One region of the Paenibacillus sp. NRS-1760 genome, then DNA from elsewhere that is predicted to be linked to it. Evidence: riboswitches for the same ligand, from Rfam matches in the RefSeq annotation. Region 1 holds a riboswitch; each other region holds the start of a gene.

What was found. Region 1 has a riboswitch for cobalamin ahead of ACIFSR_RS01425 (DUF4430 domain-containing protein). Riboswitches for the same ligand answer to the same signal wherever they lie in the genome.
Region 2: linked by a shared signal. The riboswitch ahead of metE (5-methyltetrahydropteroyltriglutamate--homocysteine S-methyltransferase) and the one ahead of ACIFSR_RS01425 (DUF4430 domain-containing protein) in region 1 are both predicted to bind cobalamin.
Region 3: linked by a shared signal. The riboswitch ahead of ACIFSR_RS31810 (DUF4430 domain-containing protein) and the one ahead of ACIFSR_RS01425 (DUF4430 domain-containing protein) in region 1 are both predicted to bind cobalamin.

The regions. Positions count from the first base shown of each region.
Region 1 covers NZ_JBITPK010000005.1:185,816-196,267, forward strand. The annotation lists gene ACIFSR_RS01405 (HNH endonuclease) at 1-36, opposite strand, end outside; gene ACIFSR_RS01410 (ECF transporter S component) at 139-825, opposite strand; gene ACIFSR_RS01415 (ABC transporter ATP-binding protein) at 813-2,462, opposite strand; gene ACIFSR_RS01420 (energy-coupling factor transporter transmembrane component T) at 2,453-3,322, opposite strand; gene ACIFSR_RS01425 (DUF4430 domain-containing protein) at 3,315-4,082, opposite strand; cobalamin riboswitch at 4,260-4,460, opposite strand; gene ACIFSR_RS01430 (ABC transporter ATP-binding protein) at 4,475-5,140, opposite strand; gene ACIFSR_RS01435 (ABC transporter permease) at 5,137-6,792, opposite strand; gene ACIFSR_RS01440 (Fe(3+) ABC transporter substrate-binding protein) at 6,795-7,934, opposite strand; gene ACIFSR_RS01445 (ATP-binding protein) at 8,062-9,477, opposite strand; gene ACIFSR_RS01450 (response regulator transcription factor) at 9,474-10,151, opposite strand; gene ACIFSR_RS01455 (DHA2 family efflux MFS transporter permease subunit) at 10,296-10,452, opposite strand, start outside.
Region 2 covers NZ_JBITPK010000010.1:215,550-226,001, forward strand. The annotation lists gene ACIFSR_RS12015 (alpha-glucuronidase family glycosyl hydrolase) at 1-1,478, shown strand, start outside; gene ACIFSR_RS12020 (hypothetical protein) at 1,664-2,146, shown strand; gene ACIFSR_RS12025 (SDR family oxidoreductase) at 2,178-2,957, shown strand; partial or broken gene ACIFSR_RS12030 (DUF2332 domain-containing protein) at 3,087-4,089, shown strand; gene ACIFSR_RS12035 (TVP38/TMEM64 family protein) at 4,360-4,968, shown strand; gene kduI (5-dehydro-4-deoxy-D-glucuronate isomerase) at 5,197-6,027, shown strand; gene ACIFSR_RS12045 (DeoR/GlpR family DNA-binding transcription regulator) at 6,053-6,847, shown strand; gene kduD (2-dehydro-3-deoxy-D-gluconate 5-dehydrogenase KduD) at 6,852-7,607, shown strand; cobalamin riboswitch at 7,751-7,944, shown strand; gene metE (5-methyltetrahydropteroyltriglutamate--homocysteine S-methyltransferase) at 8,094-10,400, shown strand.
Region 3 covers NZ_JBITPK010000021.1:920,430-930,881, reverse strand. The annotation lists gene ACIFSR_RS31835 (DUF5696 domain-containing protein) at 1-2,206, shown strand, start outside; gene ACIFSR_RS31830 (carbohydrate ABC transporter permease) at 2,206-3,099, shown strand; gene ACIFSR_RS31825 (carbohydrate ABC transporter permease) at 3,096-4,079, shown strand; gene ACIFSR_RS31820 (ABC transporter substrate-binding protein) at 4,343-5,713, shown strand; gene ACIFSR_RS31815 (methyl-accepting chemotaxis protein) at 5,973-7,958, shown strand; cobalamin riboswitch at 8,106-8,307, shown strand; gene ACIFSR_RS31810 (DUF4430 domain-containing protein) at 8,457-10,452, shown strand, end outside.

The DNA of each region.
Region 1 (10,452 bases):
TGGTTTGGTAGCAAGAGGTTCTGTATCATCCATCATTTTTTCCGGAGCATATAATTAGCTATGCAGCCGAATTCGTCCCCTCGTGTTTTTATACTATTGTAGCATTAATATAGGTTCGAGGGGGAAACGGCACATAACCTATGATTCCAATAAACCGTATTTCCTCTTGAAGCGCTGCAATATGGCAATCCAGCTGCTCCCAAACACGGCAAGAAAAAAAACATTGGACAGCGCATGCGCAAGATCAAAATAAAAGCTTTGAATGTAGGAAACAAAAATCAAATTCCAGCTCAGCGCGTCTGGCAATCCGATGATAAACCAAATATTCATGATCCAGCCAAACAAGAAGCCCCATCCGAAACCAAATATGAGCAAGCCGGTCTTTGTTTTGATGAGCCAAGTATGCCGCAGCCACCCCGCACTAGCCCCGATCATTCCCCAGCAAAACATTTGCCACGGCGTCCACGGGCCTTGACCTAGAAAGATATTCGATACGACTGCAGCTATTGCGCCCATAATAAAGCCCGATTCAGCTCCAAACACAATCGCAGCAATAATGATGACGAAAGATGTGGGCTGAACGCTCGGCAGCGGTGCAAACGGTACGCGGCTGATGGCCGCAATCGCCGCCAGCACAGCAAGGATAACAATCTCGCGCGCTTCGATCTTCCGTCTCTCAAACCTTGCAAAAAAAGGAATCATCGTGACAAATAGCAGCACGATACTTAGCATTAAATAATGATCATCGGTAATGGCAGAGGATAAGGCCATAGCTGCGATGAACAGTCCAATGCTGGCTATGAACCAGAGCTTTATTTTGCCCACGTTGCAATCACATCCTCTGTCGTCAGCGCTTCTGGCAGCCATTCCCGCACCGTTCGATTGATGGCTGTTGTGTAAAAATAATTAGTGCCAAAAAATTGTGCCGGCTCCGCCTCAGCAGATATTGCTCCATCAAACAGCATCGCGCAGCGCGTTGCATGCTCTGCAGCAAATTCAATATCATGCGTGACCATGACTATGGTTTTGCCTGCATCGCATAACTGCTGCAGCAGCTCCGCTGTTCGCTGCTTGGCTATGGGATCAAGCCCCTTTGTCGGCTCATCCAAGCATAGAACATCCGGCTCACCTAGCAGCACTAACGCTAACGCCGCTCTCTGCTGCTCTCCTCCGCTCAAATCATAAGGATGCTTCGGCAAAATAGAGGAAATCTGCAGGGAATCGACAACCTGAGCTATTTTCCGATCCCGATCATCGAGTTTGGCGTAATCCGCCATTCGCTGAAGCTCTTCTTCAACTGTATCGTAGCTAAAATAAAGCAGTGGATTTTGCGCCAAATAACCGACTTTAATCGATTTATCCCGCTTCAGCTTGCCTCGCTGCGGCTTTAATAATCCGGCCATCATTTGCAGCATCGTAGTTTTTCCAGCCCCGTTGCCGCCGAGCACCGCCAAAAACTCATGCTTGTACACGTTAAGCGACAGCTTCTTCAACACCTCTGCACTCGCTTTTTCGTATTTAAACGTTATTTCATCACAAGCAAGCAGCCATTCCTTTTTTTCGAGCTCTCTGCTTTCGTTGATTACTGATTGATTTGCGGCTATTGTATGTACACCGAAATCATTGGAGAGCCACTTCTTCCCTTCACGCACGGTAAGCGGAATTTGATTTGCTTCTGGTAGGTTGCCAGCCTTCTGGGTAGATAGAAACAGCTTCGTAACGGAAGGCAGGTATGGCATTTCTTTTTGTGCTGCATCAGCACCAACGAGCCTGCATAGCTCTCTCGGCGGCGCGTCATATTTCACTTTGCCTTCCTCCAGCAGAATGATTCGATCTGCAAGTGGAATAACATCCTCCAGCCGATGCTCGCTTATAATAACCGTCATCGACATTTCCTGATTCAGCCGATAAATAAACTGCAGAAAATCTCGTGCCGCTACCGGATCAAGCTGCGAGGTGGGCTCATCTAATAGAAGCAGCTTTGGCTGCAGCAGCAATACTGAAGCAAGATTGATCAGCTGCTTCTGTCCCCCCGATATTTCATGAACGGATTTGTTAATCAGCTCATCCAGCCCAAAGAAATGGCTCATTTCGGCTAGTCGTTTACGCATAACCGCTTGCCCATAACCGACATTTTCCATGGAAAAAGCCAGCTCATGCCATACCTGATCCATCACAATTTGATTTTCAGGATTTTGAAACACCATGCCGATATGTTCAGCCGCCTCGACCGCAGGCAGCTCCTCTAGCAATACACGATTATACTTAATGGTGCCTGAGCGTTTCCCCGTAGGCTGCGTTTCTTTTTTCAAGTGCCGAAGCAGCGTCGTTTTGCCGCAGCCGGATGCCCCACAAAGAACGACAAAATCGCCTGGCTTGATATTTAAAGTGATGTTATCGAGTGCTGCAACCGTTGATTCCGGATAATGGAACGTCAATTGATCAATCTGAATTACTTCCATGACCTTCTCTCCATTTCTTCAAGTACGACTGGTGTTAACAGAAAGGCGCAATAGCAAGCGTATGCAATGCCTTCCCCCCTATGAAACTGCATTGTTTCCAGACGCGGATAAATAGTAAGCACACCAAAACCTTGCATCCAGCCCCAAATGCATACTAGTGCCATTGCTCCAAGAAACAATAGAACATACCAATCTCTACGATCCATACGATAGATGACATAAGAGCTTCGTTTAGCTGCGCCATACCCTCTAGCTTTCATAGAATCAGCGGTCTGAAGCGCCTCCTCCAAGGACCAGGTCAACAACACACGAACAAGCAGCATGCCGTCCTTGCTCCGTTTTTTCAAGCTGCCTTCGAGAATCGAAACCCCTTTTATTCGTTGAACCGTAGTAATTTGATCCAGTCTCCGCAAGAAAAGCGGTACGAACCGAATCGACATCGAGGTTAGCAGTGCAGTTCGCGGAGCGACTCTTGAAAATAAATACATCCATTTCTCCGTCGTAACAATCTGCTGAAACGATACAAAGGCTAATAAAATGCACAATAAAGAGAGCATCATCGTCACACCATATAAAATAGCTTCCAACGTGATCGGCTGATCCATAAAATAAAATAAAATATGCCGCCCGCGATGAGAAAACAGCGGGTTAAGAACAGCAACTAAACCGCCCATTAGAACATAATAAGGAAGCAGCTTAAGCAGCCGCTTCCCTTCGCCATGAATGACAATAATTACCGTAATCGCAGCAAGTGACGTCAATAAGAAAACAGGATGAAATAAGAGCATGCCGAATGTAATGACTCCTGCATAATAACTGAAGCTCGTAACCGGATGTACCGAACCGAACGCACTATTCATCGAATTTTGCTCCTATATCCTCGCCAAGATCAGTCGTGTACAACCATTCAATAACATCGCCTTCATTAACCTTGTAAACCCCGGCGCCCTTGTTAGGAAACTCACCGTTTACTCGGTACATCCAGCCGCTCTTCGCGCCCAAATCGAATTCGTAAATATTATCGATGCCTTCAATATATGCACCGCCTTTAACACCTCTGTATTCCATTTGTATTTTGTTTTTTCTCGTAATTTTCTTCAATACATCAAGAACGGTATCATCCTTCTTGAACTCTACAGCTGTTGGAGGGAGCACCGTTCCCGTATCTTTGTCCGCGACAATAGAAATCGTAACCGTCTGCACAGGATTTGGCGTAGCAGCAGGGGTGACGGGCTTCGCAGTAGCCGCGCCATCTGTTTTATTTGGTTTCGCAGAAGCAGTAGGCTTCGTTTTGGGATCATCCAATTTCGGCTCATTTGTCTGCTTCGGCTTCGGGGAAGGCGTTGCTTGCTTATCGCCAGCGTCGTCAGTTGCCTTCGCTTTATCTTGATCTTTGCTAGGCAACTGCGTTGCCTCTGTTGTTTCTGATGCTGAAGTACTCGTTGGCTGCTCATCAGCGGCTTTCTCCGCTTCTTTTTCCACTTGTCCTTCGTTGCTGGTTTGCACTTGATTGGTAGTGGAATTAACGCTCTGTGCCGGACTGGCGCAGCCAGCTAATAAACCAATCACCAGCCATAGGATGATTAAGCTTGGTAACCATTTCTTGCAGATCTTTGCCATCGTCTCTTTTCTACTCCTTTTTATCTCATTCACACAAACCTTAACAATAAAAAAAAAGACCCCCTTCTATTAGGGGATCTGCATGTCGAATGTAAGAATAGCAACCGTATATAACTAAAATATATGATGCGTCCTGCAAAACGATTACGCCTCCACATTCTTTACCCCCGAAGAATGAGAAACAAAATAAAAAAGGCAGGTTTCCTGGCTCGTGCGTCAACGCGATTCTCACACCTTCCCATCCTTGAATCGGACAGTGGCATTTGCAGAGAATCACTCTTCACATACAGTGGCGGGACCGCGCCGGCATTGAACCGGACTTCCCTATTAAGCAAACAAAAGCATGCTTTTGTTTGCACCTTCTCTATTCAATTATGCGATTATTTAATCAATCATATCGGGATTGCTGGGGTTTGTCTATATGGGATTTGAATGATTCGATCGCAAATAGCAGCTGCATCCTCTTGATCATGGGTGACGAACATACACGTAATTTGGGCTTGGTGAAGCAATTGCTTCAGCTCCTCCCTGATGCTTTGCTTTAAGTGTGAATCCAAACTGCTGAATGGCTCATCCATCAACAGCATCAAGGGAGACGGGGCAAGCGCACGAGCAAAAGCAACACGCTGCTGCTGACCGCCGCTAAGCTCATGCGGATATCGCTTGACGAAATCCTTTAACTGGATCAGCTCCAGCATTTCATCCAGCCGTTTGAATCTATCTTTTCTTGATAATCGATGCAAACCAAATAATATATTTTGACCGACAGTCAGATGAGGAAACAACGCATAATCCTGAAAAACCATGCCTATGCCGCGCTGCTCAGGCTGAATAAACTGCTGATCATCCACTAAAACCCTGCCGCCAGCGGCAATACGTCCCGAGGCAGGAATCTCAAGCCCGGCAATAATCCGCAGCAGCGTGCTTTTTCCGCAACCGCTTTGACCAAGCACTCCAACAACTTCACCCTTCTGCATTTGCATCGTAAAGTTTTCTAATACACTCTTTTTCCCATTATCATAGCTAAAAGAAACGTTAGTCAGCTCAAAAAAGTTCATCTGGATTTCTTCTCTCCCAACCAATGATAAACAAAAACAGTTGCCATACCCACCGTGATTATAAATAAAGACGGTACCGAAGCTTGATGAATTTGCTCATCGCTTGCATATTGATAAGCTTTAGTCGCTAGCGTCTCAAAATTAAATGGGCGCAGCAGCAGCGTCAGCGGCAGCTCCTTCATAATTTCCATAAAGGTAAGCAGGAAGCCTGCTAATATGGAGCCTTTTATTAATGGCAAGTCCACTTTGAAGAAGGTAGCCGTCATACCTATGCCAAGCGTTCTGGAAGCTTCAGAATAACGATTGCCTATTTTATCAAATCCCGCTTCCACCGCATTAAATCCTACACCAAGGAAGCGGATTACATAGGCGAAAATAAGCATCACGAGCGACATGCTGAGCACGAGCTTGCTCGATCCAAAGCCTAACCATGAGTAGACGCCGCTTAATTGATGGTCTAGAGAAATAAACAAAGCAAGCACGCCAATGGACAAAACAGCACCCGGGATAGAGTAGCCCATTAAAATTAGCTTCGTTGCTGCAAGCGACAAAAGCGATCGATTCAGGCTGCGGCTTACATTGGCGACAATAACGGCAAGCAGCATCAACACAGTAATCGCAACAATGGAAACCAAAAGCGTGTTGGAGACGAGCTGTGCAAATTTGCTGTTCAATACATCTTGATAGGTCCATCTCGCCCAAACGAGGAGCTGAATTACTGGAATAGCGAACGAGAGGGCAAATATAACCGTGCTCACAAAAATAGCAGCAGCTGTCCCTAAATAGGATAACTTCCTTCGTTTAAGCGGATTAAGCTTGCTTGTCGCGGAATGATACATTTTTCGCCTGCGAAGGAGTCTCTCCATAATAAACAATCCAATAATAGCGCTCATTAGGAGTGCAGATAATCTCAGGGCAGAATCAACGTCATACATACCAAACCATGTTTTGAAAATCGTTGCAGTAAACGAAGCAATGCCAAAATGTTTGGTTACTCCAAAATCATTCAGTACCTCAAATGCGACGAGGCTGGCTCCGCCGATAATTGCAGCCTGCGACAAAGGCAATACGATTCGAAAAAAGATATGAAGCTGCCCTTTGCCGAGCAATCTTGCGTTTTCTATGAAAGCTGCGCTTTGCTTCTCCATAAAGGTTTTGGTCATCAAATAAATGTAAGGAAATAAAAACATTGAAAATATGAAAATAGCGCCTTTCATGGACAATATATCAAAATAAGCTTGGTTAGGGGTTACGCCGAGCGTATTTCGCATAAAAACTTGTATACTGCCCGTGTAGCTCAGCATAGAACCGTAAGTATAAGCTGCAATATATGGTGGAATAGCCAGTGGCAGCAAAAATGCAAAGTGAAAGAACTTCCGCATCGGGAAATCATAGGCTGCAACAAGCCATGCAAGCGACACGCCGATGATAACGGAGAAAAACACCGATCCTACTACAAGATATAAAGATTGAACGACAGATTCAAACAGCATATACTCTTTGATTTGCTGCCAGTTTTCATTCGGTTTGTCAAACAAACCGAAAAAAATATAAAGAGACGGAATAAGGGCCATGATGGCCCCTATTACGCTCAATATAACCCAGCCGTTCAATATTCTCTTTAAATTTCGCAAAGAGATGGAAGCCATCATTTTTATTTCCAACCTGCCTTAGCCAGAAGCTCGACTGCTTTTTTGTTATGATCGCCCAGCTTGGAGAAATCCAGCTTCTGTGTTTTAAAGTCACCCCAGCCCTTTAACAACTCAGGCTTTTCTGCAGCAGCATTTACAGGAAATTCGAAGCTTCCTTGCGTTAACAGCGTTTGCCCATCCTTGCCTGTCATGAATTCGATCAGTTTAACAGCGTTATCTTTATTCTTAGCATGCTTAGTAAGGCCTACACCGCTGATGTTAAGATGTGTGCCTGTCGTTTCTTGGTTCGGGAAGAATACGCCAATTTTCTCTGCAACCTTAACCTCTTCCATATCCTTCGAATTCAACATTTGCCCAACGTAATAAGTGTTCATAATCGCAACATCACCTAGACCAGCAACGACCGCTTTCGCTTGGTCGCGATCTCCGCCTTCTGGATCACGAGCAAAGTTTGCTACAATCCCCTTCGCCCATTCTTCAGCCTTTTGCTCTCCATTTAGTTCGATGAATGAAGCAAGCAGCGACTGATTATAAAGGCTGGCAGACGAGCGCGCCAATACTTTCCCTTTCCATGCGGCATTTGCAAGATCTTCATAGGTGGACAGCTGCTCCGGCTTCACACGATCTTTGGCATAAACGATAACGCGTGCACGGGTTGCAATGCCAACCCAATTATTTTCGTTATCCCGCAGCTCTGCGGGTACATTACTATCAACCGTTGTGGATTGGATCGGTTGAAGCACTTCATTTTGCTTCGCATAATTTAGAACGCCGCCATCTACTGTAATGAACAGATCTGCTTCTGAGCTTTCTCCTTCTCGCTTCAAACGTTCAACGAGCTCTTCTGCTGTACCTTTAATTTCATTGACTTTAATGCCTGTTTCTTTCGTAAAGGCATCAAACAACTGGCTGTCAACATCATAGTGTCTTGCTGTAAACACGTTTACGACTTGCTCTTTGTTGTTATTCTTACTCGTATCATTACTTCCACCGGCTGCTTCAGTCGTTGCTGGGCTCGCCTCTGGCGATGGCGAAGAAGCATTCGTCTTATCGTTTCCTGCATTATTCGCTCCACAACCTGCTAATACGAGCACTGTCAGCATCGTTAACAATACGACACTTACGATATAATTCTTTTTCATCTTGGTCATACCTCTCGTTCCCACTTTTAATTTGATAATGAAAATCATTACCACCAATTCAACAGTTCCTATTGTAACCTACTAAAATGAGAAAATGCTGTGAAAATAAAAAAAAGCTACCCGACATTCATTTTCGGGTAACTCGTTTAAAAACAGCTGAAACGGTGGTACCTTGATGAAGTTTACTTTCAATGAGCAAACTACCGTCATATCGTTGCACCAAACGGTTCGCAATCGCCAGACCGAGTCCATGACCGCCGCTTGTGCCGCTCCTCGAACGGTCTGCGCGGTAAAAACGATTCATAACGAGCGGTAAATCCTGATCAGATATGCCAACGCCAAAATCTGTGACTTGAATGACAGCATCCGTTTCCCCTAACAAGCAACAAAGCTCTATTCTTCGGCTTTCTCCCGAATAGTTGACTGCATTATCAAGTAAGATGAGCATAATTTGTTCCAAATGCTGCTCAGACACAAATAGATCTACGTCTGACAAAAGACTCAAATCAGCATGAAAAGTGAACTCCGGATGAAGCACCTCTACATTTCTAATAAGCTGTTCCATCTTCTGCTTCGAATGGCTGCTCATCTCATTCCCGTAAGTCGGCTCTTTCTCTGCACGAGACAATGCCAGCAGCTCATGTACAAGTCCTTTCAGTCGAGCAATTTCCTGCGACGAAGCTTGCAGAGATTCTTCCAGAACTGCAGGGTCATCCTTTCCCCAGCGCTGCAGTAGTGCGAGATGCCCTTCAATGATGGCAATTGGCGTTCTTAGCTCATGAGAAGCATCCTCTACAAATTGTTTCTGTTGCCCGAACGAGCGCTCAAGTTGATCCATCATTTCATTAAACAGCTTCATGAGCGTTGCAATTTCATCATTTTTATTTTCGTTTAGCTGAACCCTTTCTTGTAAGCCCTTCTGCTTTACGCCGGTCATCGCAACATTCATCGCTTGAAGCGGCTTTAGCAGCTGACGCGCCAGCAATCCTCCGCCGATGCCGCTTATAATAATGGCACCGACACAGCAAATTAACATAATTCGAAAAAAAGCTGAACTAAGCTTCTCAAAATCCTCGATGTTTTTCACAATTTCGATTGTTCCATTAAACGAGAAGATCGTTAAAGGGCTGCGCATAAGCAGCAGGTTTTGGTCAAGAAACCACGACCCTTTGGCAGCTAAACTCGAAGAAGGATAAGCACTTAACCACTGCTCTGTTAGATTATCAGAGACAATCATGATCGGTGCTCCATCTTCATCAAGCACGCGGATTAGCTGATTTTTACCATTTACTTTTTCAAGAAAGCTTCGTATTGAAGTCAGCTCCGATTGCTCGAAAGTGAACTCCTTTTCCAATAAATAGTTTAATATTTCCCGCATGTCTTCCTGTGTGTTCGTCTCTGCTTGTTTATTCATCCACTTCTCTACAAACATATATTGAACGGTATTGTACGCAGCAAATAAAAGAAATAACAGCAGCGCCGACCATAATGTCAGCTTCCACTCGATCGGTATTCGTGAGAAACTTACGCGCAAATTATTCATTTTTTCATCACATACCCAATACCGCGCAGCGTTTGAATGCAGCTCGTTCCTCCGGGGACATCAATCTTATTGCGCAAATATCTCACATATACATCAACAACATTCGTATCGACAGCCGCATCGTAACCCCATACGGTATCAAGCAGCGTTTCGCGTGAGAAGACACGGTTTGGATTTTGCATGAAAGCAAGCAGCAATCCGTATTCCCGCTTAGTCAACTCTATGATTTGTTCGCCTCTGCTAACGATTCTAGCGTCTAAATCAACACTTAACTCGCCAGAAGACAAAATGGAACGCTGATCTGATGCAATCATATCCTGTCGCCTAAATACAACGCGTAGACGTGCAAGCAGCTCTTCAATCGCAAACGGTTTCGGGATATAATCGTCCGCCCCGCTGTCAAGGCCAGATACTCGGTCTGTAACGCTGTCTCTCGCTGTCAGCATAAGAATAGGTGTTGCTTTTGATTCCCGAATACGCCTGCAAACCTCAAGTCCGTCCATGCCAGGCAGCATAAGATCCAATAAAATAACATCCCATTCTTCTCGCAAGGCGCGCTCTAGACCACTATTGCCATCATAAGTAACAACTGTCTCAAACGATTCATGACGCAGCTCAAGCTCAATAAAACGCGCTAAATTTCTTTCATCCTCAATAAGTAAAATCTTTTTCATGGATTGACCCGCCTTTAGTATTGCAAATGCTTGTCTACAGCATATTTTCAATCATTGTAATTGATAATTGTTCTCACAGTCAATCGTTCTATCAAAAAAGAGACAGTCCATATTCCCATAGACTGTCTCTGGTATTCAAATCTATTAATGCTGTTTGCTCACATGAACCCGTTTAATGAAGAAAGCAACGATCAAACCGATAATGGCAACAATCATAGCGAAAATAAATGCGTTCTGAATTCCTGCTGTCAACGCAAGCGGAGCATTGGCTGGATCTGTAGGATCAGCCACATCCTTCATA
Region 2 (10,452 bases), on a different contig from region 1:
TCGCATCCGTTGGCCTCAATGCGATTTCTATCAATAATGTGAATGTCCATGCGATTGAAACGATGTTCATCACAGAGGAAAAGCTTCCTGCTGTTGCGGTTATTGCAGACATTTTCCGCAGGTACGGAATTACGCTGTTTCTGAGTGTTAACTTTGCTGCTCCTCTGCAAATCGGAGGTCTGGCCACTGCGGATCCGCTGGATGCTGGTGTGCAGCAGTGGTGGAAGGAAACAGCTGAACGGATTTACGCGTTCATTCCTGACTTCGGTGGTTTCGTCGTGAAGGCAGATTCTGAGCATCGGCCGGGGCCATTTGCTTATGGACGTGACCATGCAGATGGAGCGAATATGCTCGCTGAAGCGCTGGAAGCTCACGATGGCATCGTCATTTGGCGCTGCTTCGTTTATGACTGCATGCAGGATTGGCGTGATCGGAAGATCGATCGAGCGCGTGCTGCATTTGACCATTTCAAACCGCTCGATGGTCGTTTTCGGAGTAATGTCATTCTGCAAATTAAGAATGGACCGATGGACTTTCAGGTTCGCGAGCCCGTATCCCCGTTGTTTGGCGCGATGAAGAAAACGAACCAGATGATGGAGTTCCAGATCACTCAAGAATATACCGGTCAACAGAAGCATCTTTGTTATCTCGTCCCGCAGTGGAAGCAGGTAATGGATTTCGATACCTATGCGGAAGGTGCATCGACTGAAGTTAAGCGAGTGGTGGATGGTACATTGTACGGCATGAAATATAGCGGAATTGCAGCAGTAAGCAATATTGGGAATGAAGAGAGCTGGACAGGGCATATTCTCGCACAAGCCAATCTTTACGGATATGGCCGGCTGGTCTGGAACCCGGCTTTAACAGCCGAGGAGATTTCGCACGAGTGGATAGCCGCAACGTTTGGCAATGATCCTGTGATAGCTTTAGCAATCGGTGACATGCTGATGAAGTCGTGGCTGTTATATGAAAGCTATACGGCGCCGCTTGGCGTAGGCTGGATGATCACACCTAACCATCATTTTGGTCCGGATATCGATGGCTACGAGTATTCAAGATGGGGAACCTACCATTTTGCAGATCGTGACGGTATCGGCGTTGACCGGACGCAGGCGAGCGGAACAGGATATACCGCACAGTATAATGAACCAAACCGTTCGCAGTATGATAGTTTGGACACTTGTCCAGATGAGCTGCTGTTATTTTTCCATCATGTGCCTTATACCCATGTACTCCATTCTGGCAAGACGGTCATTCAGCATATCTACGATACCCATTTTGCGGGTGCGGAGGAAGCAGAGCAGATGAAGCGGGATTGGGCTGGTTTGGCCGGTAAAATCGATGAAGCAAGGTTTGCACATGTTGCTGAGCGATTGGCCTTTCAAGCTGATCATGCGAAGCACTGGCGCGACGTGATCAATACGTATTTCTACCGCAAATCGGGCATTGCTGATGCGGCTGGTCGGAAAATATTTTAATGAGTTTGGATGCGAGGTGGAGATTTGTCCACCTCGTTTTTTGTTAGGACAAGCACAATATTCAGTCCTTTGCCGCGATGGTAGAGGGCTGTTTTTGTCTATAGATAAAACCTTTACAAATGAGGAAAGCTTTGCAATCATAAAGTAATGGGATTTTATTGGAAATTGCGATGAGGAGTGAAGCTATGAAAGTCATGAGAATATCAGATTGGTTAGCTGCTGCAATGAAGTTAAGCGTAATATCTGCATTTGTTGTATTGTTAAGCGCTTGCAGCAATACAGTTAAAGTCGAGCATATCGAGGCATTTAGCATAGAAATTTCAGAGGAAAATAAAGATGGCTTTTATGAACAAACAGGCTTTAAGAAGGTGAACTCTATTACTGCTTTTGCAGAAAATAAAAATTATTTAAGCTCTGAAACCAAAATGGTCGTGGATTATTATGATCTGGATGGAAAATACGTTAAATCAGAAATCGTACATACGAAATTCAGCAAGTCTCATATCACGATGTCTGAAGATGGAGATAATCGAAAAAAAGAGCTTCAGGAGCCATCAACCATTATCATACCTGATGACAATTTACAAAATTTTCGATCCAGTGCTCTATCTGACGATGAGAAAAAGCAGATTAAACAGCATGTATTAAATCTAATAGATAGCTTATAAGTTTAGGACAAAGGAATATGGAGGTAATGCAATGATCTCATTAAAAAATAAAATAGCGATCGTTACAGGAGCGAGCAGATCCACGGGAATTGGAACAGCGATTTGCCGTTCGCTTGCACGCTTAGGAGCGGACATTTTCTTTACGCATTGGCATGCCTTTGATGAAACGGAAGGCAATGGGGGAGAGAAGGACTGGCCTGAGCAGCTGCGTAAAGAACTAGAAGACTTAGGCGTGAGGGCAAGTCATATGGAAGCGGATTTTACTAATGTGGAAACACCATCCCTTATTATGGAACAAGTAGAAAGGTCGTTAGGCCACGCGACGATATTAATTAACAACGCCACCTATTGCGTACCTTCCAATTACAAAAGCTTGGATATAAATATATTGGACCAACATTATGCCGTGAATAACCGCGGGCCGATATTGTTAAGCACAGCGTTTGCGAGCCGATTTGAGAAAAACCAAATTAAAGGGACATCGGGCAGAATTATTTTTATGGTTTCAAAAGGGCCCGATCCTAATAATTTGGCTTATATAGCAACTAAAGGCGCATTGATCGGGCTAATCGAGCCGTTATCTGTAGGGTTGGCTCCGCTTCAAATTACAGTGAATGGGTTTGATCCAGGTCCGACCGATTCTGGCTGGATGGATGAGCAGATGAAAGCAGGCTTTTTGCCAATGTTCCCTATGGGACGCATCGGTTTGCCGGAGGATGCGGCTAAAGCAATCTGCTTCTTGGCGAGTGACGAATCGCAGTGGATAACCGGGCAAGTCATAAAATCTGAAGGTGGTTTTTTGGGTAAATAGCTCTTTTTATCCTTTATCATCCTTCATACACTTGATAAAAGAAATCTATATAGTTTATAAAATCATTGAAATATGATTTATCGATAGCCATGATACAATGCCGTTAAGTGGGAAATTGGAGGGATGGCATTGTTGAACAAGCCTATTTTGACTGAGCAATTTATGGTGTTCGCGACGAGGGAATGCAATGGCTCAAGCCGTTTATATGAACAGCTATCATTAGCCATTGCAGATGATGATGAAATGCTTCAGATGGCTTCTCATTGCAGAGAAGGCCAGCCAGTTCCCAATCTTTTTTTTGCTGCGGTGCAGTACTTGCTGCGCAAAGAGAGCAGCCACGAACTGCAAAAGTTTTACGGCAGCATAGTTAACGATCCGAGAGAGGCGGCGGAGGCATTCCCTTTTTTTAAACACTTTTGCCATCAGCATAAAAACGAGATTGTTCATCTTCTCCAAAACAAGCTTGTACAAACGAATGAGGTTAGACGCTGTGCATTCTTGTATCCTGCATTTTGTTACATGTATCAAAAAACGAAAAAACCATTAGCAATCATTGAAATCGGAACAAGTGCGGGGCTGCAGCTTTTTTGGGATAAGTATAGTTATCAATATAACGATAGTGAAACCTATGGAAGTATAGATGCTGAACTGGTACTGCACTCGGAAGTTCGTGGAGACGTTGCCTTGCATCTCCTAAAACAAAGTCCGCCAGTGATTACAAGGATAGGAATAGATTTGCATGTTAATAATCTGGAAGAGGCAGACGATTATCTTTGGTTAAAATCGTTGATATGGCCTGAGCATAATGAGCGGATTGTGAATTTTGGCAAAGCAGCTTCTTTATTAAAAGGGCAGCAGATGGAGTTGTTTCAGGGGAATGGCGTGAAACGACTTGCAGAAATGGTTGCTAAAATAACGGCGGATTGTGTTATTGGTGTGTTTCACACCCATGTAGCTAATCAAATGACTCATGAAGACAAAGTTGAATTAACAGACAACATTAGGAGAGTAGCGAAACAATAATATGTGGGACCCAAATCTTCATCTTGATTATTATTTGGAGGGCAAGGAGCAAACGGAAACGTTAGCGGAAACAGATGGTCATGGCCGTTGGTTTCGGTGGATGCTTTGATCCTAATCGTTCATTGTGGATTTAACGAAAGAGCATAATTTCAGCGCGCAGGGATAGAGGTCGAGAGTTTTATGGAATGGGATTCGGGTGCTTACACCATTGCATGGAAAGCACAAAAGATTGTACTGCTTCCGAAGGAATATGCGCTGCTGCATTTAAACAAGAACTGAACGACTGATCACTGGCGATCTTAAATTTGACACAATGCATTGCTCGTATTTATCATCAATAATGATAAGCTGGAGATATCTACTATTCAGGGGTACAACAATGCTCAAAAAAACAGGTTTAGCTGCTTTGTATGCCAGTATTGCTTATCTTATTTATCATTATGGCGATGTGATTTTGACGTGGTTTCAGCAAGCGGATAATGTGCCGCTCGTCGTCATTATGGCAACGCTCGTCGCACTATTTCCTGTCATCCCGTATCCCGTAATCGGCGGGCTCATTGGTGCTGCTCTTGGCCCAGTGTTAGGCGCGGCAGTGACATGGATTGGCTCAGCGGCAGCATCCATTGTGATGTTTCTGTTTATCCGCTATGGCTACCAAGAGTGGGGGAAGAAGTTTCTCTACCGTTATCCAAGCATCGGCAAACTAACGGTGATGTTTGAGCAGAATGCTTTTCTAACGATTATGTTTGCTCGGCTCATTCCGTTCATTCCATCCATTGCAGTTAATATGTACTCGGCGCTAAGCCGTGTTTCCTTTACCGTTTATGCGATCGCCTCATCGATTGGCAAAATTCCAGCGATGCTGCTGTTCGCCACGATCGGTGATACGCTTATGACGGATCCAAGAAACGTATTCGTTACCGTCTTAGTATACGGCATGTTTATGGCGGTATCTCTTTATGTTTATCGAAGGTGGAAGCTTCATTAGATTTCCTCTAAAACAACAAACGGCTTCTTCGCAAATGATGTGCGCGGAGGTCGTTTTTTTTTGTTGTACAATCTTCTCGATAATAAAATGTTCATGCTAATCCAAAATGTTTAAAATGTTCTTTTTATGTTCGTAAATGTGTGTTATTATAAAAACGAACAATAACAAACATTAGCGTAGCTTGCGAGGCGAGTCTAACGCAAATAACTTTTAGGAGGCTTTTATCCAATGGAAGTACGCCATACTACGAATCCTACTGATGTGAAGCAATATGATACGGAACGTCTGCGCAGCGAGTTTTTGATCGAAAGCTTGTTTGAGCAAGATCAATTAAAAATGACATATACGCATTATGACAGAATGGTTGTAGGCGGAGCATTGCCTGTGAACGAGACGCTTGAGCTGGAGGATGCTGCAACGCTAAAAACCGAATATTTCTTGGAGCGCCGCGAGGTTGGCTTCTTGAATATTGGCGGACCTGCTTCGATTTCCGTTGATGGGGAAGTATACGAGCTGAATAAGCTCGACGTGCTTTATGTTGGCAAGGGCAAACGTCAGGTGCTGCTGTCAAGTGTAGATAAAGCAAACCCTGCGAAGCTTTATTTCTGTTCCGCGCTTGCGCATGCTGAAATTGCAACACGCAAGATGACGATGGAGGAAGCGAATCCGACTCATCTTGGTTCGCAGGAGACTTCCAATGAACGTATTCTTTATAAATATATCCACGCAGACGGCATCCAAAGCTGCCAGCTTATGCTTGGTGTAACGAGCTTGAAAACGGGAAGCGTCTGGAATACGATGCCTTCTCATGTCCATGACCGCCGCATGGAAGCATACTTGTACTTCGACATGAATGATGATGCTCGCGTATTCCATATGATGGGCGAGCCTTCGCAGACGAGACATCTTGTTGTTGCCAATGACCAAGCGATTCTTTCACCGCCATGGTCGATCCACTCAGGAGTGGGCACAAGCAATTATACATTCTGCTGGTCGATGGCTGGAGAGAACTACACATTTACAGATATGGACGCCGTACCTGCAAGCGAGCTAAAATAGAAACATTCGCTACAGGGGGTGCACTATGCTTGCTGCCGAACGGCATCGTAAGATTATAGATAAATTGGAGCAGCTTGGCGCGGTTAAAGTTTCCGAGCTAAGCGAGCTGTTTCAAGTCACGGAGAAAACGGTTCGTGAAGATTTAGAGAAGCTGGAAGAGAAGGGATTGCTGAAACGGACTCATGGCGGAGCTGTGCCCCAGCATAGAGGCGAAGACAGCCTTTATCCGCTGCAATTCCCAAACAGCAAGCATCAGCGGGAGAAGGCGGCGATTGCAGAGCTTGCTCTTTCCTGCATCGAGCCTAATGATATTATTGCGCTTGATGCTGGCAGTACTACGCTCGAAATGGCAAAACGTCTGCCCAACATCCCGGTTACGGTGCTTACGAACGATCTGCTTATCATTCGGGAGCTGACTGCGAAGGACCAAGTAAGGCTTGTTATTCCCGGGGGCTACCGGCATAACAATTTGCTTATCGGCGCAGAATCGCAGGAATGGATTAAACGACTGAATGTACACAAGCTATTTCTTTCCACAACCGGCATTCATATGGAATATGGGCTTACCATATTCACAGAAGAATTGACGAAGCTGAAGAAGCTGTATATGGAAAATGCCAAGGTCGTCTACTGCCTTGCCGATCATAACAAATTCGATAAGGGTGCACTAATAACGTTTGCCGGTTTGCATGAAATTGACTATATCATCACAGACGAAGGTATAGATGCGGACGTTGCGGCGAGGTATGAGTCACAAAATATAAAAATGATGAAAGCAGCGCTTTCGGAAAATGGGAAGCGTACTAAAGGTAGGAGCTGAGCCGATGAGTTTGTTTGATTTGACGGGTAAAACAGCTGTCGTCACAGGTGCAGGGCGCGGGCTTGGAGAAGCGATTGCGCTTGGATTAGCACGAGCGGGTGCGGATATCGCGCTTGTCACGAACCAAACGCCTGCTGACAAAACGGCAGCAGCGATAAGAGAGCTTGGACGCAAAGCGATTACAATTCAGACCGATATTGCTGACCGAACGAAGCTTGCTGGAATTGTTGATCGTACAGTTGAAGAACTGGGACGCATCGATATTTTGGTCAACAATGCGGGTATCATTCGCCGCACACCAGCTGCAGAGCATAGCTACGAGGACTGGCAGGATGTACTCGACGTTAACTTGAATTCTGTATTTCTCCTTTCCCAGCTGGCTGGGAAACATATGATTGAACAGGGCTCAGGGAAAATTATTAACATTGCGTCGATGTTAACCTTCCAAGGCGGAATTAATGTTCCGGGTTATACGTCCAGCAAACATGCCGTTGCCGGTCTTACCAAAGCGCTTGCTAGCGAATGGGCAGCTAAAGGCTTGCAGGTAAATGCGATAGCCCCAGGCTACATGAGTACAGACAACACCGAAGCGCTTCGCGAGGATCCTGTTCGCAGCGCTCAAATTTTGCAGCGCATACCAGCGGGACGCTGGGGTACATCGCAGGATTTGATTGGACCAGCGGTATTCCTAGCCTCTTCAGCTTCTGATTATATGAACGGCCATATCTTGGCTGTTGATGGCGGTTGGCTGGTTAGGTAATTATATAAAAACCAATAAGGCTTTCCTTTTGCAGCGCAGGCTGCTTAGAGGAGAGTCTTTTTTTGATACTATAATGATTTCCATTGTATGGTTATTATTTTGCGTGTATAGTTATTCGTGATCCTAAAAAATGCGATCAACAACTGAAATAAGTGGAAATAGGTGCTCTTGCTGTATAGCTTGAGCTTAAAAGGGAAGTCCGGTGCAAAACCGACGCGGTCCCGCCACTGTAACAGAGGAGTCTAAGCGCTAACGCCACTGATCTTAACCGGTTGGGAAGGCAAGCTTACGATGATGATTCTGGAGCCAGGAGACCTGCCTATTTGAACGACACTGATTTTACCTACGGGAGATAGGGAGGTGTTAAGACAGAACCGCTGTTTATTAAAACGCCGGGCGTCTTTACCTTTGCTTCTTTAAGGTAACGACGCTCTTTTTTGTGCTTTTATTTCATAATAATTACATTTATTAGGAGGAAATATGAACGTGAGCAAGCTGCAAAACAGTGTACTTGGATATCCGCGTATCGGCGAAAATCGGGAATGGAAAAAAGCACTTGAAGCTTTTTGGAAAGGTGATTTGGACGAAACGGTATTTCTTCAAACCCTTGAAAGTATTCGTCTTAACAACTTGAAGCTGCAAAAGGATAAAGGAATTTCTTTAATCCCTGTTAATGATTTTACGTTATATGATCAAATGCTGGATACTGCAGCGATGTTTGGCCTTGTGCCAGATCGTTTTTCCTATGATGGAGGTCCTGTTCCCGTACAGACCTACTACGCAATGGCGAGAGGGACACAGGAAGCACAAGCCTGCGAGATGACCAAATGGTTTAATACCAACTATCACTATATCGTGCCAGAACTTGCGGATGCTGCTCCGGTACTGACGGAAAACCGTCCGCTGATTGCGTACCGCGAAGCCAAAGAAAAGCTTGGTATTGAAGGTAAACCTGTCATTATCGGTCTATACACCTTCCTCAAGCTATCGAAGGGCTACGATGCCAAGCAGCTTCCGCAGCTCATTGAGCAGTTTATACCGCTTTATGCTCAGCTGCTTAAGGAGCTTGAGCAAGAAGGCGTACAATGGGTGCAAATCGATGAGCCCATCCTTGTTACCTCTATTTCTGAGGAAGAGATGCAATGGGTTGAATCGATTTATGCAAGGCTGAACCAAGCAGCGCCAGCGCTTAACATAATGCTTCAAACGTATTTTGAGGCAGTTGAGCATTATGAAGCTGTAGTTGCTCTCCCGGTACAAGCGATCGGTTTGGATTTCGTTCATGGTTTGGAGCAAAACTTGAAGTCGCTTGAGCAATTTGGTTATCCGAAGGATAAGCTCGCTGGTATCGGACTTGTAGACGGACGCAACATTTGGCGCTCAGACTATAAGCAAAAGCTCGAATTGCTGCAAAGGATTTCGGCATACATTCCAGCTGAGCGCACGATCGTTCAATCGTCATGCAGCCTGCTGCATGTGCCGGTAACAGCAAAAAACGAAACCAATCTGCCAGTAGAGCTGCGTGAGGCGCTTGCATTCGCGGAAGAAAAGCTGGATGAAATTGTGTGGCTAAGTGAAACAGCGACAGTAAATGAGGCGGACATCTCAGAACTGCGCAAGCTTGAGCTTAAGCTTAACGGCGAGCGGATTCATCATTTATCCATTTCTCCTGCCCGCAATCGCCAAGCTGCTGATGCAGCAGCGGTAGCGGCGCATCCTTCAACGAGGCAGAAGCCATTTGCGGAGAGACAAAAGCTGCAGCAGCAAAAGTGGAATTTGCCTTTCCTTCCAACAACGACAATCGGCAGCTTCCCGCAAACGCTGGATGTACGTCAAGCAAGGCAAAAATGGAGAAAAAATGAGCTCAGCTCACAGGACTACGCTTCATTTATCAACGATAAAATTAAAAACTGGATTGAAATCCAAGAAGAGCTTAACATTGACGTCCTCGTTCACGGTGAATTTGAGCGTACGGACATGGTCGAATTTTTCGGAGAAAAGCTGGATGGGTTCGCATTTACAAAAGGCGGCTGGGTTCAATCGTATGGTTCCCGCTGCGTAAAGCCGCCGGTCATTTATGGCGATGTTGTATTTACTGAGCCAATGACAGTAACCGAAAGCGTGTATGCGCAGTCGCTGACAAGTCGTCCGGTAAAAGGGATGTTGACGGGTCCGATTACGATTTTGAACTGGTCATTTGTCCGCAACGATATCACACGGGAGCAGGTTGCATACCAAATTGCGCTTGCACTTTCAGAGGAAGTAAAGGTGCTTGAGACTGCAGGCATCGAAATGATTCAGGTTGATGAGCCAGCTTTGCGAGAAGGCTTGCCGCTTAAACGCAGTGATTGGGATGCCTATTTAAAATGGGGCGTGCATGCGTTCCGTCTATCGACTTCAGCTGTGCGTGACACAACACAAATTCATACACATATGTGTTATTGTGAGTTCCATGATATTATCGATTCCATTCTTGCGCTGGATGCGGATGTCATCTCCATTGAAACCTCGCGCAGCCATGGCGAGCTGATTCATAGCTTTGAGGAGAACACCTATGACCAAGGCATCGGCTTAGGCGTTTACGATATTCACAGCCCGCGTGTACCGTCCGTGGAAGAAATGGTCAGCATGATCGAGCGCGCCATTAAAGTGCTCGATCCTACGCTCTTCTGGATTAATCCGGACTGCGGCTTGAAAACACGCGGAATGGAAGAAACGGTTGCTTCACTGCGCAACATGATGCTGGCTACTTACCAAGTCAGAGAGCAGCGTGCTGCATTAGCGAAGGTTTAAATCCTAAATACAATAAGACAGTCCAGAACTAGGTTATCTGTTCTGGACTGTC
Region 3 (10,452 bases), on a different contig from region 1:
TTCCCTTCGAGTAAAGCTTGCAGCAATCGCAGTTTGCGCATTACTTATTATCATTTTGGTTGTTATCCTGCAAGGAGATGAGCTCTCGCCGGCACAGGCGCTTGCCTACACAGGGATTAAGGAGAGAGTAGTGAGCAAGGCTCCTCTCTATGAAGGCGAGGCTTGGAAACCGCAAGCGGGAGCTGATGGTTTCGCAGAAGCACTAGCAAGCGAGAACTTCGCGCTTTATATTCAGCCCGCAAGCACACAGATTGCTTTGGTTGATAAACGAACTGGATACAGGTGGAGCAGCAATCCTTCAGAAGCTCAGCTAAGCAGCGAAACGGTTAAAGGTGTGCTGCTCGCCAACTTGAAATCGCCTTTTGTTCTCACTTATGTCAGGACACAAGGGAAGGATCAGACGATCAGGGAAGTGCTGAATGCGAATGATCCGAAAGTGCAAACAACGCTGATCAAAACGGCAGAGGGACTTCAGGTTTCCTATGTTTTCCCGGAAAAACAGCTGGGCTTTACGATCCAATACGAGCTTACTGCAAAGGGGCTTAAGGTACGGATTCCAACGGAGGGAATTAAGGAGGACGGAGAATATGCCGTCTTTACGGTAGACTTGCTTCCCTACTTTGGCGCGGCTTCCTCAGAGGAGGATGGATATATTTTTGTTCCAGATGGACCAGGCGGCTTGATCCGATTTGACAGCGAGCGGGCTGGCGTGTCTAGAGGTTATATCCATCAGGTATACGGCCTTGAACTAACCAATACCGGAAATTGGACGCGTTCAGGTGAGAGACGTGAGAATATTGCTTACCCGGTGTTCGGCATGAAACGAGGCAGCAATGCCTTTATGGCGGTGCTTACGGAGGGCGGTGATTCGGCGAATATTGCTGCGATGCCGCCAGGTCTTAAATCCAATATGTATAACGTATTTTCCAATCAGATTTACCGCGAGGAATATTTGTACAGAATGAGCCGGCTTGCCGCACCGCTTAAAGCGGTACAGAAACAGCGATTGGATACGGATAGAGAGGTTGAATATCGCTTTCTTAATGGAGATGACGCTGGTTATGTCGGAATGGCGAAGGCTTATCGAGATTATATGACGGAAACCGGTAAGCTGAACGAGCCGTTAAAGCCTGTTGAACACACCCCTCTGTATTTGAAAATTATGGGGGGCAACTATACGGAAGCCTTCAGCAAAATCAAATATATTACGGCAACGACCTTTCCGCAGGCAACGAATATCGTAAATGGGCTGCTGGAGAAGGGTGTCGCTAATCTGAAGGTCATTTATTACGGCTGGCAAAATCAAGGCGATTATGACCTTTATGACCGGTTTCCAATTGAGGAGTCGCTAGGCGGCGAGACGGCTGCCAAGGCTTTTGTCTCCAATATGACAAAGCATGGCATTGACGTCATGTTCGAGGATGATTTTGTCTGGATCGATTCGGACAATTCCGATTTATCTGGCAAAACGAACGGTATTCGCGGCATTGATGAAACGGTATTTGTTGATGAGGGATGGTTTATCAGCAAGCCGTCACGCACCGTTGCCATGGCCTATCAAACGATTGAGAAGCTGAAAGAGATTGGCATATCCGGCATTTTGTACAACTGGATGGGTGAAATGGTGTTCCATGACTATGATCCGTCAGGCATAGAAACTCGTTCGGACACGATTGCTGTATACGATGGCTTACTCGAATACACGCAGAAGACGCTTGGCACGGCTGGCGTATATCGCGGGAATGACTACGCAGTTGGTCAAAGCGATTTTATTGCTAATTTGCCGCATGAATCCAGCTATGATTTCATGGTCGACGAGACGGTTCCTTTTTATCCCATCGTGCTTCATGGTTATGTATCGTATTCGTTTGGAGATGGCAATCTTCGTAATGATGTAGAAACTGAGTTTTTAAAAGCCATTGAATACGGAGCTGTTCCTTCTTTCTTCCTCACACATGAGGATTCACGGAAGCTCAAGTACACGGCTGCGAGTTTCTTATTCAGCAGTCAATATGAGAAGTGGACAGACCGCATTTTAAAGGAATACGAGGCTTTTGATTCCCTAGCAGGTTTGTATTCCCAAACGATTAAAAATCACGAAAAGCTGTCTGAAAATCGGTTTGCTACCGTTTATGAGGACGGCACGCGGGTAATCGTCGATTATAACAGCAAGACGTTCGTCGTAGAGAAGGGAGTGGGCGCCTAATGCAAGCAAAAGCTAGAGTCCGTGCAGCGCGCCTTCATCTCTGGAAGCGCTACGGAATGGGACTGCTGTTCATGCTGCCATGGATTATTGGGTTTGCGATGTTCGTCATTATCCCGATTAGCTGGTCGTTATTTATGTCCTTTAACAAGGTGCAAGTAGCGGTCGGAGGATTTAAATATGAATGGGTCGGATTGCGCAATTTTCGGGATGCTTTTTTGAAGGATAACATTTTCCCAATTGAACTTATCACTTATTTCCAAGAAATGCTGCTGATGGTTCCGATCATCGTTATTTTTGCCCTGCTGATCTCATTAATGCTGAATCAGAAATTTCCTGGACGATTTATTTTCCGTGCGTTGTTTTTTCTTCCAGTTATTTTTGCAACAGGGCAAGTGCTCTCAGAGCTGTTCTTGCAAGGAGCTGGAGATATTCCATTCCTGGAGCAATACAATTTGCTTCCGATAGTTGAGGAATATGTTGGCAAGCAATTTGCAGAGACAGTAATGGCTGTTTTGGGCAAAGCGATTCTAATTTTATGGTATTCCGGTGTACAGATACTTATCTTTATTGCGGGTTTCCAGACGATTTCACCAACGATTTATGAGGCTGTGCGGATCGATGGCGCCTCCCCTTGGGACAGCTTCTGGAAAATAACGCTGCCAGCCTGTGTGCCATTCATCAGCTTGAATGTGCTCTACACGATTATCGACCTGTTCACATTCCCGCTTAATCCTGTGCTGAAGCATATCAAAGACAACATGTTTAAGGTCGATACCGGTTACGGCTACGCCAGTGCGCTCGCTTGGATTTATTTTGGACTCATCTTCGCGCTGATCGCCCTCGTATTATGGCTGTTTAACCGGAGCCTCAAGACAAGGAGGGTACATTCATGATTACTGCGATGAAGTCTGAGTTCGAGAAGGTTAGCCGCAGCGTAAGGGGAGTTCTTTGGGGCCGCAAAGCCCAGAAAACGAAAATGCTGGTGCTCGGACGAAGCTTGTCTGACGGATTGCTGGCGAAGCTCATCATTTATTTGCTGCTCTCGATTGTCGCTTATCTTTATTTACAGCCGATTCTTTATATGGTCAGCACGATGTTTAAGAACATGAGTGATCTCCTTGATCCGACGGTAAAGTGGATTCCGCGTGAGATTACCTGGGAAAATGTGACGAAAGCGCTGAAAGGTCTGCAATACCCAGAAGCGCTCAGAAACACTGCCCTTATATCGGTGACATGCTCGCTCGTACAGGTCATTATTTGTGCGATGACCGGCTACGCGCTTGCTAGGCTGGAGCTGCCATTCAAGGGACTTTTTACGGCGCTAATCATATTGACCTTCTTGATTCCGCCGCAGGTTATCATCATTCCGCTTTACGTTATATTCAGCAAGCTCGGCTTGTTGAATTCGATTTTTGTGTTTCTCATACCGGCTATATTCGGGCAAGGCCTTAAGGGAGCATTATTTATTCTCATTTTCCGGCAGTTTTTCAAAGCGCAGCCGCCAAGCTTGGAGGAGGCAGCGAAGCTGGACGGAGCTTCTACAGCGAGGCTGTTTTTCGGAATTATGCTGCCTCTTGCAAGGTCAGCGTGCTTAGTCGTGTTTCTCTTCTCATTTATTTGGTACTGGAACATGTATTATGAGCCATCGATGTTTCTTACCAAAGGTTTCACGCCGCTGTCGATTCGCCTAGATATGCTGGAGGATGTGCTGAATCCGTCCTTACTCGGTAATACGCGAACCATCGTTAATCCGATTACGGAGAGCACCAAAATGGCCGCAGCCTTCCTTATTATTTTACCGCCGATCATCGTGTTTATGTTCCTTCAGCGCTGGTTCGTTAGCGGTATTGAAAGAACGGGAATTGTTGAATAGTCCGCTGTCTACGCTAAGGTGCAGCAGCTCTTTAGGGGGGTGATGTTTCGGCAAACAGCTGCTGGAACGGTTTCAACGTTATAAAGAATGCTAAACCGCAAAAAACGAGGGGAAGGCTTACGAAACTAAGCTTATGCTTACGAAGCCAGTTTTGCTTCACAAAACTTAAAGCTTATGCTTACGAAGCTAGTTTTGCTTCACAAAACTTAAAGCTTATGCTTACGAAGCTAGTTTTGCTTCACAAAACTTTAGGAGGCCAAAAAATGAAAAACAAAAGCGCTTTGACATGGATGTTGTGTATGGTCTTGTTATTTTCAGTCGTTCTCTCAGCTTGCTCCGGCAATGGTGAAAAGAATAAAACGACTAACACTCCTTCTAATAATGCAGCGACAGATGCACCTACCGATGATGCAGCCAAACCGGCTACAGAAGAGAAGCATGAACCTGTTACGATTAAACTCATTTCATGGTCCGATTCTTACACGGAATTATACAAAATGTTTAACGAAAAATATCCATGGATCACAATTGAACAGGTTCCTGTAAACGGCAAACCAATTATGGAGATCATCGCTACTTTGGAAGCGGCAGGAACACCAGCCGATTTAACTTGGATCGACAGTGATTTGATCTCGTTTGACCAAGCTGGCTTGGTTGAGGATTTGACTCCTTATATCGAGAAGGATATGACATTCCAAGATGTTCAGCTGCCTCAAGGATTTTTTGATACGATGACGTATAAAGACAAAAAATTGGCTGTGCCATTCGTTGACGTACCGATGTGGATACTCGTCAATAAAGATTTGCTTGCTAAGCATGGTGTTGAAATGCCAGCAAATGATTGGACTTACGATGATTTCCGCGATGTAGCCAAAAAAATTACCGATCCAGAAGCAGGGGAATATGGCTTAACGACACAGCCAGAATTTCAAATGCGTGTTCTTAGCACAAAAGCAATTGCTGACGGACATGCTGCAAACATTCATTACTTAAATGAAGATTTGACACAAAGCTTGCTCAATACGCCAGATGTAATGAACGATGTTAGATGGCTTTCAGATTTTGTGTGGAAAGACGGCTCCATGCAGAGCAATGCAAAGGCAAAGGAACAAGGCGATGTATCGAGAGAATTTATTAACGGTAAAACGGGCTTTGCGATCGGCGGAGACTGGGTACTTCCAGGCCTCAAAAAAGATGCGAAATTTGAATGGGATGTTTTGCCTTTCCCTAGAGGAAAAGTAAGCCAACCAGGTTATAGTATTTATGGTCCGCTTTCACTGCTCAGCGGTTCCAAGCATAAAGAAGAAGCTTTCCTATGGATTAGCTTCCAATTCTCCAAAGAAGCGCAAAAATGGAAGATTGACCAAGGTGCAAATGCTTCGGTTATCGATCCTGAATTGACAGCTTATTATGATGAAACGCCAATGTGGGAAGGCAAAAACAAGGAAGCTGTAAAAATTGCAAAGGAAAATGCAAAAATTCAGCCAGGTGTAACCGTTCCTGCTTGGTCTGAATACAACTGGAACAATATTTTGAATGAAATTATTTTTGATGGAGCAGATATTAATAAACTGATTCCAGAAACGGAAAAATGGAATAAGCGGACGCTTGAGGTTCGTGAATCGTTGAAATAATCGGAGTCTACCTTTAGTAGGCTAATCTCGAAATCACCCTATGTCGCATGGTTTGCGGCAATAGGGTGATTTTTTTGTATTAATAAGGTATGTAGATAGCCTAAGCTTAGTAATTCATATACTTAGTCATATAAAATAATTAATAATTTCAATATAAATATGTATTATTTAAGAAGTTTCAATCTAATTGGTTTAATTTACATAACATTTTAGTTAAACTGGTTTAATATAGATAAATTAACAGTGGGGGTTATCAAAAATGAAGATGGGATTACGCTCGTTGACGAATAAATTTATGCTAGTCATGGCCGTCGCATTAGTCATAATCGTAAGTGTGATTCTCATTTATGAATGGAAATCTACTCGTATAGCTGTTGAGCAGCAGCTTCTGGACAAGGGTCGCACGATGGTTTTATCGCTAGCTCGCACACTTGAGAATGTTACGGAGCAGGATTTTAAAACAGGTGTTGTGCTGGAGGATGGAACGAAATGGGATGGAAACAAGCTTAAAGAGGATTTTTTCAACGATACATTGACTGTAAATCCTGAAAGTGAGAAAGTGGCAGAAAAAAGACTAAAGGACTCATCCTATGCGGGGAAAGAATCGATTTTGTACAATGGAGAGTCCATTCCGCTATCTCAATATGAACTGAAATATGATAGTGCCTATGACCGTTATACGGATTACCGCTGGCAAGGCATTATGGATAGTTTTCTGACGGAGGAAAATGTTATTTTTGCTATTGCAGGCGCTTATTCAGAAAATCCGAATTTTGCGGGCTATATCCCAACACATAATAGCATTTACAGCCCTATGGGAGAAGAATCAAAAGATGCTTGGGGCGACGAGGGACTTCTTAGTCAAAACTACCGGGCTAATCGGATTTTTAACGATAAAACAGGCTACAATGCCGCTACGAATACGAAGACGGATGATGTCCTTCTGCAAAAATATAATAGACTCATAGACGGGAAAACGGTAGAAACGTGGGATATTTCCTATCCTTTAATTATCGATGGCAAACATTGGGGCGGGGTACGTGTTGCATTGTCAAAAGAAAAGGCCGATGCGCTCATCGCTTCAGAAAGAACGATGGTTGTCATGCAATTTGGCGGCCTGATGGTTGTTGTATTGGTCGTTTTGTTTCTGCTATCACAATTTATGGTAGGACGTAAGCTTCGTAATATTGTTCATGCAGCAATTAATCTTAATTCTAGCGAAGCGGATCTTACCTATCGTATAGAAAATAAAGGAAATGATGAAATTGCTCGCCTAGGCGAAGAAATCAATCATTTCATTGCCCATATGCAAGGCTTAATGCGGACGATTCGGAACAATGCCGCATCCGTATCGGATTTTGCAGGCCGATTAGGTGTAGGCTCGCAGCAAAGCCGAGAGCTCTCCTCGCAGCTTGCTTCCTCTGTGAATGAGATGGCAATTGGCGCGGAAAATCAAGCGGACGGAGCAGTTGAGGCAGCAAGGTCTATGGAGGAAATGGCGACGAGCGTAGGAAGGATTGCTCACTCCTCGAGCCAAATGTCGGAAGCGTCGAACGACATGCTGCAAGCAGCGGAGCTGGGTCATGAAAAATCGGATCATGCGGTTGGTCAAATGGAACGGCTTGGCGCGGCAACGGCTTCGATATCAAGAGTGATCGGACATCTTAATGAGCGCTCATCCGAAATCCAAGAGATGGCAGGCACGATTGCTGCTATTGCAAATCAGACGAATTTGCTCGCTCTAAACGCTGCTATAGAAGCGGCACATGCAGGGGAGTATGGCCGTGGATTTGCAGTAGTATCAAGTGAAGTAAGAAAACTGGCTGAACAGGCTTCGGCTCATGCGGGCCATATCGAAGAAACGATTAATGAGGTGCTAGCCTTGACTGCCGATGCTGTTGACGCTGTCACTGCAGGAGAGTCAGAAATGGAACAAGGATTACTCATCGTTCAGGAGCTGAAGGTATCTTTTGACACGATATGGAAGGAATCCCGCCTTGTTGCCTCACAAATTGAAGATGTATCTGCTTCAACGGAGGAGATGGCAGCAGGCAGTGAGGAAGTGAGCGCTTCCGTTGAATCGATGGCGCAGGTAGCCAAGGATACTTCCACTCATGCTGCGCAATCGGCAGCGGACACTGAGCGGCAAAATCAGCTCGCAGCTGAAACGCAGCAGCTTGCTTCATCTGTAAATGAGCTTTCGGAGGAGCTTCAGCGCTCGATTAAGAGATTCAAAATTGAGTAATTTGTAGCTGAAGTAGATTTATGATGAAATACTAGTCATATGCGCATGAAATCGAATAGAGAATTGTACAAGTTGAAAAAAAACGGTCAGAACCTTTGTCTAATCCTTTCAAATTTGATACAATTCACAAAACAAGCACTTACAATTTCATAGAATAGCTAATATGGTGCTGCCGTGAATCTATCATTCACAAGCAGCTTAATAGGGAAGTTCGGTCAAAATCCGACGCGGTCCCGCCACTGTATCGCGGAGCAGATGATCATGTTGTCCACTGTCATATCATGACGGGAAGGAGATCGTCTATGCAATGAAGCGAAGCCAGGAGACCTGCCATAGGAGCGCTCTATATTTCTCACGAGGATGGGAGGGAGATGTTTATTCGTGCTTTTGCAATAGGTGGATTCCTATGCTTCCATGCGCACGTGTTTATCCAAACATCTTTCCACAAACGGAAAGATGTTTTTTTGTTGCCAAAAATGATTAAAGGGAGAGAAAACATTGCTTAATTTAAAAAGATTTATGAAAAAGAGTTTGCCTGCAATTTTAAGTTTTGTATTGGTGTTTACTTTATTTGCACCACAAGTAGGTAAAGCAGCAGATCATTCTGCGAATGCTTCATTGAATGAGATGATTGATAAGACGGTTGAGTATTATAAAAATAGAAATACAACATTGAATTCTTGGTGGGAAATTGTTGCCCTTTGGGGTGCTGGAGAAAACCTGCAGGATGGCAGTTGGAAGCTGCCTAGTTGGAAGACCGTGGATCCGGGGTTGAAGCCTAATGATAGTGATACAACTCATATCCGCTATATTTATTCATTACTCGCGATGGGTGAAGATCCTGCGCATGCGTGGGAAACGGATCGAAATCTGTATGCGGAGTTAGCTGCACAATTAAATAAGGATACAGGGTCATTCGCCGGTTCAACAAACAGGCATATGTGGGCGATGCATGCACTTGACACGGGTGTAAAGCTTGGGAGTGACGTTGGTAGCTGGGATGATACCTCAAAGAATAAGGCATTAAAATATCTATTAAGTAAACAGTTGAATGACGGTGGATTTGCATTTTTTGGAAAAGATTCTGATCCTGATATGACTGGTATGGGGCTGCTTGCACTCGGCAATTATCAGAATGATAGTGCTGTTCAAGCTGCGATTGTAAGAGTGAAAAATTATTTGCAAACTATAAAGTTAAACCAAGAAAATGTCATGTATGGAAAAAACTCGAGCAGCACTTCTGCCGTAGTAAGCGGATTAACAGCCGTTGGCGAGGATATGTTGTCTGATGTCTGGATGGCTAATGACAAATCAGTACTTGATACTTATTCATTGTTCCAGCTCCAGAATGGAGCATTTAAGAACGATTTAGATAAAGGTTCTAATTCAATCGCTACAGAGCAAGCACTTGTTGCTCTTGCTGATATTAAAAATCAGAAAACGGTATGGCAACGTTTAGGTGAAATAAAACTTCCTGTCTTTGTTAACACAAAGGTTAAAGTTGATGGTATTTCTCAAAGTATTTATGATCAGAAAACGGTTAGTTTAAAACAGAATGAAAAGCCAGTTACAGCACTCGATGCTCTAAAAAAGGCACTTAATACAGCAAATCCACCTATCACTTTCAATATTGTAAATAGTAGTATTGGTTCATATGTTCAAGGAATTGCTGGACAAGAAGCTGGTTCATTTGGCGGCTGGGATGGCTGGATGTACGAGGTCAATGGCATTGCGCCAGATGTAGGTGCAAATGCATACCAGCTTAAAGAAAATGATGAGGTACGATTCTATTACAGTCGTTACCCAGCGCTCTCTACAACAACAAAGCTGTACACCGGCTCAGTTGATCCTACTGTGGATGTTAAGCTTGTGGGTGATCATTTCAGCAGCGAAGCGACTATTGCAAGCAACTGGGCTATTGATTCGGATGCGTCAGGACTGACGATTAAATCAATTGAGAAGACGAACGATCAGCACATTAAGATTAGTCTTTTGGGCAAAGCAAAAGACAAGCCATTTACACTACAAGCATTAGCAGCAGTATCAGAGAGTAAGAAGGAGAGCGAACCGTTTACGGTTTCAATTTCTGATTCTGTGACTGTAGATTTTCAGGTTGATGGCATTTCATCACCAATTTTGACGAAGCAATCGGTGACGTTTAAGAATACGGAAAAACAAGTTACGGTTTTAGATGTATTTAAAAAATCACTTGATCAAGCAACTCCAAAGATAAGTTATAAAATTACGGAGAGCAGTTACGGACCTTATGTATCGGAAATAGCTGGAGAAGCAGCAGGCAGCCTTGGTGGCTGGGATGGTTGGATGTATGAAGTAAATGGTATTGTTCCAGAAGTTGGTGTAGACGCCTATGAGCTTAAGGATAAAGATGTTGTTCGCTTCTATTACAGCAGATATGCAGCTCTTTCTACGCAATCCACAATTACGAGTGGTGCTGTTAATCCGACGATTGACGTAAAGCTTTCTGGCGATGATT